3 regions of the Mesorhizobium sp. M0062 genome follow, and region 3 is predicted to be linked to each of the others. Evidence: predicted binding sites of a transcription regulator. Region 3 holds the regulator's gene; each other region holds the start of a gene.

Evidence for each region. Region 3 encodes LexA, which represses DNA repair genes until DNA is damaged. Its sites were predicted from a motif close to TGTTCNNNNTGTGTTCNG; they were not measured.
Region 1: the regulator LexA is predicted to act here: its motif matches at 1,566-1,583, upstream of uvrA (excinuclease ABC subunit UvrA).
Region 2: the regulator LexA is predicted to act here: its motif matches at 1,925-1,942, upstream of NKJ64_RS01765 (putative DNA modification/repair radical SAM protein).

The regions. Positions count from the first base shown of each region.
Region 1 covers NZ_JAMYUO010000005.1:73,553-76,791, forward strand. Annotated here, with positions in the region: gene NKJ64_RS08250 (ATP-dependent Clp protease proteolytic subunit) at 1-583, shown strand, start outside; gene NKJ64_RS08255 (hypothetical protein) at 730-951, shown strand; gene uvrA (excinuclease ABC subunit UvrA) at 1,733-3,239, shown strand, end outside.
Region 2 covers NZ_JAMYUO010000001.1:386,124-389,362, reverse strand. Annotated here, with positions in the region: gene NKJ64_RS01775 (aspartate aminotransferase family protein) at 1-291, shown strand, start outside; gene NKJ64_RS01770 (glutamine synthetase family protein) at 327-1,712, shown strand; gene NKJ64_RS01765 (putative DNA modification/repair radical SAM protein) at 1,944-3,179, shown strand; gene NKJ64_RS01760 (UdgX family uracil-DNA binding protein) at 3,182-3,239, shown strand, end outside.
Region 3 covers NZ_JAMYUO010000006.1:251,118-254,356, forward strand. Annotated here, with positions in the region: gene kynU (kynureninase) at 1-310, opposite strand, end outside; gene NKJ64_RS10590 (GntR family transcriptional regulator) at 478-1,242, shown strand; gene lexA (transcriptional repressor LexA) at 1,448-2,230, shown strand; gene NKJ64_RS10600 (ComEC/Rec2 family competence protein) at 2,224-3,239, opposite strand, start outside.

The DNA.
Region 1 (3,239 bases), on a different contig from region 3:
GATGGTGATCGAGCAATCGAGCCGCGGCGAACGCGCCTTCGACATTTTCTCGCGGCTGCTGCGCGAGCGCATCATCTTCGTCAATGGCGAGATCAATGACGGCATGTCGGCGCTGGTCTGCGCCCAGCTCCTGTCGCTGGAATCGGACAATCCCGACAAGGAGATCTCGCTCTACATCAACTCGCCGGGCGGCGTGGTGACCAGCGGTTTCGCCATCTACGACACGATGCAATATGTCAGCTGCCCGGTGTCGACCGTGTGCATGGGCTTTGCCGCGTCGATGGCCTCCTTCCTGCTGATGGCGGGAACGCCGGGGCGGCGCATCGCGCTCCCCAACGCCAGCATCGTGCTGCACCAGCCTCTGGGCGGCTTCCAGGGCCAGGCCTCCGACATCCAGCGTCACGCCGAAGGCATTTTGCGCACCAAGCGGCACATGGCCGACCTCTACGCTCACCATTGCGGCCGCACCCACGAAGAGGTCGAACGCACGCTTGACCGCGATTTCTTCATGACCGCGAAGGAGGCCAAGGACTGGGGCCTCGTTGACCACGTCTTCGACACCCGCAAGCAGGCAGCGGCCTGATCACCGTATCGAATGCAGGCCGGTGTTCCCTCAATTTCAACGCCGCTGGTCTGGCCTCGCCTTGAGCGCGGCACTATAGTCTTGCCATGCGCTACCACCTGAACAGACTGACCATAGCCATTGCCATCACGGCGGCGACATCGAGCATGGCCTTTGCCGGGGGCAGCACCAGCACGTCGCGGAAAGGCGCCCTGCCCGGCGTGACCGGCGACTACCGCATCGCCAAGCCCGCGCCGCAGCCGGAGCCGGATGACGCGCTGCCTGCCGGCGAGAACGGCACGTTCAAGATCGGCGACACCGATGTCAGGATTTCCGGCAGCATCACTGTCGATGTCGGCACTGGTGGGATCAAGCCGCCGCGCCGGTAGCCCCTTTTCCCAGTTACTATACGGAAGAGAAAGCCTGCGCCGACGACTTCCTCACAAAAGAACAGCCCCGCCGTTGCTTCCGCTAACGGTCGGGGCTTTTCTTGGATTCCAAATCCAAACTGCCGGTAGTGTTATACCGACTTTGATTTCGGATGCTTCGCGGCGTTCAGCCGACGATCCGACTAGCCGTCTCTGATTTTTGTGGGATTCGGCAGGTCACGGTTTGTCGGGTGGTTTGTTGGATTGTCGCGATGCGTCCATTTGGACACATACACTTCAATGCCTCGAAACTACCTGGCACTTACGCCCGCCGCGGCTCCACTAGCAGGTGGAGCCTCAAGGACTATCCGGTGGCGTCATGCTCCGCTCCTATGTCCGTTGCGACAGGTGTCAATCCGAAGCACAAATCGCAAAAACCTGCGGCGTCTCGCAGGCCGCTATGGGCGGCGAGGCCATCAAAGACGGCCGGCTCCGTTGACTCCGGCAGAGTGCGCCCCCGATTCGAGGACGTCAACCTTGAATAGCCGGTTACGGAAAATGTGATCGCCGGGAGCTTACGTCAGGGTCAGTTTCTGAAACACCTTGTCAGTTTCTGCACAGCTTTGTCAGGAGCGTGTTCGGTCTTTGTTCTTTCCGCTTGCCCCTTCGCGCGAAAGACGGTTAAACGGCTTTGGTCGAGAAGTGTGGCGTCTCTCGACGTGGCGGCAAAAATACCTACATAGGGAATGGCCGGGAAAACCCGCCGATCCCACTGACACCAGACCTGAGGCGGCGACCGGCGATGGCCGACCATAAATACCTTTCCATTCGCGGGGCACGCGAACACAACCTAAAGAATGTCGATCTCGACCTGCCGCGTGACAGCCTGATCGTCATGACCGGCCTGTCGGGCTCCGGCAAATCGTCGCTTGCTTTCGACACCATCTATGCCGAGGGCCAGCGCCGTTACGTCGAGAGCCTGTCGGCTTATGCGCGCCAGTTCCTCGAAATGATGCAGAAGCCGGATGTCGACCAGATCGACGGCCTGTCGCCGGCCATCTCGATCGAGCAGAAGACCACGTCGAAGAACCCGCGTTCGACGGTCGGCACCGTCACCGAGATCTACGACTACATGCGCTTGCTGTTCGCGCGCGTCGGCATCCCCTATTCGCCGGCGACCGGCCTGCCGATCGAGAGCCAGACGGTTTCACAGATGGTCGACCGGGTGCTGGCGGTCGAGGAAGGCACGCGCCTTTTCCTGCTGGCGCCGATCGTGCGCGGCCGCAAGGGTGAGTATCGCAAGGAACTGCTGGAGCTGCAGAAGAAGGGCTTTCAGCGCGTCAAGGTCGACGGCGTCTTCTATGAGATCGCCGATGTGCCGGCGTTGGACAAGAAGTACAAGCACGACATCGATGTCGTCGTCGACCGCATCGTCGTGCGCGGCGACCTGGCGACACGGCTTGCCGATTCCATCGAAACGGCGCTCAAGCTGGCGGAAGGGCTGGCGGTGGCCGAGTTCGCCGACCGGCCGCTCGACGCCAGCCAGACCGGCGAGGACTCGGTCAACAAATCGAAGAACGAGACGCATGAGCGCATCCTGTTCTCGGAAAAATTCGCCTGCCCGGTTTCCGGCTTCACCATTCCGGAGATCGAGCCCAGGCTGTTCTCGTTCAACAACCCGTTCGGCGCCTGCCCGACCTGCGACGGCCTCGGCAACCAGCGCGCCATCGACGCCAGCCTGATCGTGCCGGACGAAAACGTCTCGCTGCGCGACGGCGCCGTCAGCCCGTGGGCGAAGTCGACCTCACCCTATTACGCCCAGACGCTGGAAGCGCTGGGCAAGGCATACGGCTTCAAGCTCGGCGACAAGTTCAAAGACCTGACCGAAGAGGCCAAGGAAGCCGTCCTGCGCGGCACCGGCGAGCGCGAGGTCACCTTCCAATATGATGACGGCCTGCGCTCCTACAAGACCACCAAGACGTTCGAGGGCGTCATTCCCAATCTCGAACGGCGGTGGAAGGAAACCGAATCCGCCTGGATGCGCGAGGAGATCGAGCGCTTCATGTCGGCGACGCCCTGCCCGGTCTGCAAGGGTTACCGGCTGAAGCCGGAAGCGCTGGCGGTCAAAATCGCCGGAAAACACATTGGCGAGGTCACCGAGCAGTCGATCCGCAACGCCGACAAATGGTTCACCGAACTGCCGCCACATCTCAACGACCAGCAGAACGAGATCGCGGTGCGCGTTCTCAAGGAGATCCGCGACCGGCTGCGCTTCCTCAACGATGTCGGCCTCGACTATCTGACGCTGT
Region 2 (3,239 bases), on a different contig from region 3:
GATGCCGGGCTGACCGGCGTCATCGATCGCTACAATCTGCCCTGGCATGTCGCCCGCGTCGGCGCCCGCGTCGAGTTCATCTGCGCCCCTGGCCCGCTCAGGAACGGCGCCGAAGCCGAGACTGCCCATGCGCCGGAGCTTGAGGCGGCTATCCATGTCGCGCTGGTCAACCAGGGCGTGCTGATCGCGCCCTTTCACAACATGATGCTGATCTCACCGGCCACCACCGGCGCCCAGGTCAACCGGCTGATCACCGCCTTCGCCACGGTTGCGGCAAGGCTGACGGCATGAGACAAGCTGCCAAGCCAAACTCGAGTACACTAATCATGACTTCACCTTCGGGCTCGACGCCCGCCGAGGCGCAAGCCTTTCTCGACGCCCATCCCGAAATCGAAGCCTTCGATATCGTCTTGACCGACGCCAACGGGGTCGGCCGCGGCAAGATCGTGCGCCGGCATGAGCTGAAAAGCATCTTCGAGGGCGGCCGCCACATGCCGATCTCGATCCTCGGCCTCGACATCACCGGCGAGGATGTGCACGAAACCGGGCTGATCTGGACGACTGGAGACGGCGATCTCAGGGCATGGCCGATCCCCGGCACGCTGGTGCCGCTTTACGGCACGAACCCGCCGCGCGGCCAGTTGCTGATGGCGATGTACCATCTCGAGGGACAGCCTATGTCGTCGGACCCACGGCTGGCGCTGGCCAGGCAGGTCGACATCTTGGCGGCCAAGGGCCTCTATCCCGCCGGCGCCTTCGAACTCGAATTTTTCCTGCTTGCCAATGAGCGTGACGCCGACGGCAAGGTAAAACCGGCGGACGCCGTGCTCGACGGCCGCCGCTCGGCCAAGACGGAAGTCTATTCCGTCGACCATCTGCACGGCATGGAGCCGTTGTTTTCCGACATCTATGCCGCGGCTAAGGCGCAAGGCATTCCGGCCGAAACGGTGATTTCGGAATACGCGCCCGGCCAGTACGAGCTGACGCTGAATTACCGCAAGGATGTCATGCGGGCGGCCGACGACCTCGTCATGTTGAAGCGGCTGGTGCGGGCGCAGGCGCGCCGCCATGGTGTTACCGCCTGCTTCATGGCCAAGCCGATCGAAAAATATGCCGGCTCCGGCATGCATTTCCATGTTTCGCTGCAGGACAAGAACGGCCGCAACGTTTTTGCCGAAGCCGGCGGCGAAAGCTGGTCGCTGCCGCTGCTGCAGGGGCTCGGCGGGCTGATCCAGACCATGGCCGAATCGATGCTGGTGTTTGCGCCGCACGCCAATTCCTGGCGGCGCTTCGTCTCGCAGTCCTATGCGCCGGTGGCGCCGACCTGGGGCGTCAACAACCGTTCGGTGGCGCTGCGCGTGCCGGCCGGCGACGCCAAGAACCGGCGCATCGAGCACCGGCCGTCGGGCGTCGACGCCAATCCCTACCTGATCGCGGCAACGGTGCTGGCCGGCATCATCAAGGGTCTGGACGAAGGCCTCGACCCCGGCCCTGAAACCACTGGGAATGGCTATGAAGCCGCTGTCACGCGCACGACCATGCCGGTCGACTGGCGCGCCGCGATCGAGGCGGCGCGGGCCTCGAGCTTCCTGAAAGAGGCGCTTGGCGAGGATCTGCATCGCACCTTCGTGGCGATCAAGCAGTCGGAGTATCTGCGCGTCGCGCGTACGGTGAGCGAGCTGGACTACCACCTCTACCTGCACGAGGTCTGAGAGACCGTTTCGAAATTCTACTCCGGCGGCCATCGATGGTGGTTTCTGCGCTTCCGATGCTCACGGACCAAATGTCCGCTGCGCTTCGGTTCTCGAAACCACCACCATATGACTCGCCAGAGCGAATTTCGAAACGGTCTCTGATTGCCCTGACGGCGGGCGGCGATCACTTTTTCGCCGCCTGCATCAAATGAGGTGGCGCTGCAGCCTTCAAGAACATATCATGAACGGATGAGCGCGCCCACCGTCCGTGAAAAGCTGGCAATCCTGTCTGACGCCGCCAAATACGACGCCTCCTGTGCTTCGTCCGGCTCGGCGAAGAAGGATTCGCTCCAATCCGGCGGTATCGGCTCCACAGAAGGCATGGGCATCTGCCATTCCTACGCGCCGGATGGCCGCTGCATTTCGCTCCTGAAAATCCTGCTCACCAATTTCTGCATTTACGATTGCAGCTACTGCATGAACCGCTCGTCATCGAATGTGCGCCGCGCCCGCTTTAGCATCGACGAGGTGGTGAAGCTGACCATGGACTTTTATCGGCGCAACTACATCGAGGGCCTCTTCCTGTCCTCAGGAGTCATCCGCTCCCCGGACGAGACCATGGCCGAGATGGTGGAGGTGGCGCGGCGGCTGCGGCTGGACGAAAAATTCTCCGGCTATATTCATCTGAAGACCATTCCGGAAAGCTCGGCCGAACTGGTCGAGCAGGCCGGGCTCTACGCCGACCGGCTGTCTATCAATGTCGAACTGCCGACCGATGAGGGCGTGAAGAAACTGGCGCCGGAGAAGAAGCCGCAAACGATCCGGCTTTCCATGGCGAACCTGCGCCGGAAGATGGAGGAAAAGGCCGAGCCGACGTTGCGGACCAAGAAGCGCGAACGCTTTGCGCCCGGAGGTCAGTCGACGCAGATGATCGTCGGCGCCGACAAGACATCCGACGACGGTATCTTGCACTCCAGTGCGCGGCTCTATGGCAGCTACCATCTGCGGCGCGTCTATTACTCCGCCTTCAGCCCGATCCCGGATTCGTCATCGTCGCTGCCGCTCCAGAAACCGCCGCTGATGCGCGAGCACCGGCTCTATCAGGCCGACTGGCTGATGCGCTTCTACGGCTTTTCGCAGCCGGAAATCCTCGCCGGCAGCAGCGACGGCATGCTCGATCTCGCCATTGACCCCAAGCTCGCCTGGGCTTTGCGCAATCGGGCGAGGTTTCCCGTCGACATCAACCGCGCCGATCGGGAAGCGCTGCTGCGGGTTCCGGGTCTGGGCACCAAGGTGGTGGCGAAGATCCTTGAAACCCGCCGCCACCGACGTATGCGGCTGGAAGATGTCGGACGGATCTGCCATTCGATCGCCAAGCTGAGGCCCTTCATCATCGCCGAAGGCTGGTCGCCGGGCGGACTCACCGACAAGACAGGCCTGCGCGATACGATCGTAAAGTCCTGCGAACAACTGTCGCTGTTTTGACCATGCAGCCGGCCCAGCTCGACCTTGCCCGATACACTGTCCGGCTAGCGAGCCAGACCG
Region 3 (3,239 bases):
TGTTGATCGAGGTTGTGTCGCAGACCACCGTCTGCCCATCAGCCGCGCCGATCAGTCGCCCGAGCTGATCTCCGAGTTCCACCGGCATGTTGAACCAGCCGGCGGTGTTCCAGGCGCGAATGAGATCGTGCGCCCATTCCTGCGTGGCGGCCTGCTGCAGTTCGCTGAAGACGACCGCTGACGCGGCGCCCAGGGAATTGCCGTCGAGATAAATCACGCCTTGCGGCAAGACAAAGCGTTCGCGCATCGAGCGCAGCGGATCGGCGGCATCCATTGCTTCGATTGTAGCGAGATCGGGTGTCGTGCTCATGATCCGGCGCCCCTCCATGGACAAACGCGCGCGGCGGAGCCTGCCGCCCAAACATGCCGGCGATCTTGAGTGGTCGCCCTTGAACTGTCAAACATTATATATAATTCACCCATTGAAAGGCTTTGATATATAATGATCCGCCGAGCGTTTATGTCTGATGGATCACGATGCTGGATGACGAGCAGACCTCGAAGACGGAAGCGGCCTATCGCCTGCTCAGGCGCGATATTCTTGCGACCCGGCTGGCGCCTGCCGCGCCGTTGAAGCTGAGCACGCTGCGCAACACCTACGGCATCGGCTGGACGCCGTTGCGCGAGGCGCTGTCGCGGCTGGAGGCGGAACGGCTTGTGACCGCCATCAGCAACCGCGGGTTTGCGGTCGCTCCCGTCTCTCGGGCGGAGCTCGAGGATTTGGCGCGTGCGCGGCTGGTGGTCGAACTGCCCCTGCTGGTGGAATCGATCGAGGAGGGCGACCGTGAGTGGGAAGACGCGGTCGTTGCCGCCCACTATCGTCTCTCACGGTGCGGGTCTGTTCTCGACGATCCATCGGATGATGCGGTCGACGCGTGGTACGAAAAACACGATGCCTTCCATGCGGCGCTGCTCAGTGCCGCGACATCCAGCTGGCTGCTGCGCTTCAATGCGACGATTTCCGACCAATTGCATCGCCATCACCGCTTTCTGGGTCTGGCCCCGACGCTGCGCGCCGCCGCCGGCCGCACGGATGGCCACCGGAAGGCCGTGGCGGCCCTGCGCGACGCCGTGGCGATCGAACACCATACCGCCCTGATGGAAGCGGCCCTCGATCGCGACGTCGAACGTGCGAAAACTCTGATGACCGCTCACATCGGCTACACGCTGCAGGTCTATGCCCAGAGTGAACCCGGCGCGGATGCTGCGCAGCCCCGTCCGAAAAGGAAGCGGCGATCGTAGCCGACGACGCAGGGCACTTTGTCTTCGTTTCACCCCGTTGCCGGCCAACGACTACGAGCGGCGCTCGCAGCGCCGAACGTTACGCTGAACAAAACGTCAACACATTCATTAAACTTTAAAAGGTTGCGGAACACAACTGGAACAGATAGTGTTTGTTCTGGGTTTGTTTTTTCTGATTCTGGTTTCAGAACCCTTGGGGGCCGCGATGCTGACGCGCAAACAACATGAGCTTCTGATGTTCATCCATGAACGCCTGAAGGAGAGCGGAATCCCGCCGTCCTTCGACGAGATGAAGGAAGCGCTCGACCTCGCCTCCAAGTCCGGCATCCACCGCCTGATCACGGCGCTTGAGGAGCGCGGTTTCATTCGCCGGCTGCCGAACCGGGCGCGCGCGCTGGAAGTGCTGCGGCTGCCCGACTCGATCGCACCAGGCCTCAATGCGGCGAGGAAGTTTTCGCCGAGCGTCATTCAGGGCAGTCTTGGTCAAACCGGCCAAGGGCAAGGCGGCCAAGGACAAGGCGCGTTGGGCCAAGGCGGTCTCGGCCGCCAGATCAAGCCGGGCTCGCCGTCGCGTTCGATGTCGGCCGGCAATGACGATGCCGTTTCCGCGATTTCAATCCCGGTTATGGGACGCATCGCCGCCGGCGTGCCGATCGACGCCATCCAGCATCAGACCCATTCGATCTCGGTGCCGCCCGATATGATCATGGGCGGCGAACACTACGCGCTCGAGGTCAAGGGCGATTCGATGATCGAGGCCGGCATTTTCGATGGCGACACGGTCATCATCCGCAATGCCGACACAGCCAGCCCCGGCGAGATCGTGGTGGCGTTGGTCGACGATGAGGAAGCGACCCTGAAACGCTTCCGCCGCAAGGGCGCCTCGATCGCCCTGGAAGCCGCCAACCCGGCCTACGAGACCCGCATTTTTGGACCGGACAGGGTGAAGGTGCAGGGCAAGCTTGTCGGATTGATCCGGCGCTACTGAGCCGGCTTGGGTTTGTACTTTTCACGCTGGTTGTAAGGCGGCAGGCCGCGCGCTTCGCGGGAGAAGCGGCGTTGCTCGTGCCAGGGGCGATACGGCTTGTCGACGGCGAAGCGGATGGTTGGCGCTGCAGCTGCCGATTGCGGATCGAAGAAGACGGCGGCGCTGCCGTCGCGGGCCAGCTGTTTCTTCGTCACGACCAGCACCAGCGGGTCGCGGCACGGATTGTAGGCGGTGGCGTCATCGATGACGATCAGGCTCGCGAAGGCACAGGCCGGCCGCGCCGTCTTGCGGTCTTTCGCAAGCGCTACAATGGCTCCGGAAGGGTGCCGGGCGATACAGAGATCGCCGGTGCAATAGAAGGGCGAGCCGGGCGGCAGATCGAGCGGATCGAGATCGAACCGCGTATCTGTTGCCTCGAAAATCTCAGGTGGGATAATGGTTTTGGCCCGCAGCGCCCGTTTCCAATTGTCCGTGGTGAATTCGTTGGAGCGTTCGCGGTTGAGGGCGAGTTCGCCGCCACCGATCGGCATGGCCACCAGATGCGCATCCTCGGATATGAGCACGTCGGGCGTAAGCACCTGCGGCACCGTCAACAGGCCGGCCAGCGCGCAAGGCACGGCCGCCAACCTGAGCCAGGTGGTGGCCATGGTGGCGATGACGAGGGCGACCGCCACCAACAGCACCGAGCGGATGGAGATCAGCCCGACGGCGTCGACCGGCGAGCGCTCGGAAATCCAGGCCGATATAGCGATCATCGCCATCAGACCCTTGCCCATCACATAGAGGAACGGCCCGTCGGCGCCGAACGGCATCGCCAGTGCGCTGAGCACGGCAAAAGGCATGACGATCAACGAAACAATCGGCATCACGGCCAGATTGGCGATCAGGCTGAGCGGCGACACACGCTGAAAATGCCAGATGGCGAACAGCAAGGTTGCACTGCCGGCGATGATCGAGGTCATGGCGAGGCCGCCCATGGCCAGCGCGAATTTTCGCGACAGGAAGCCGA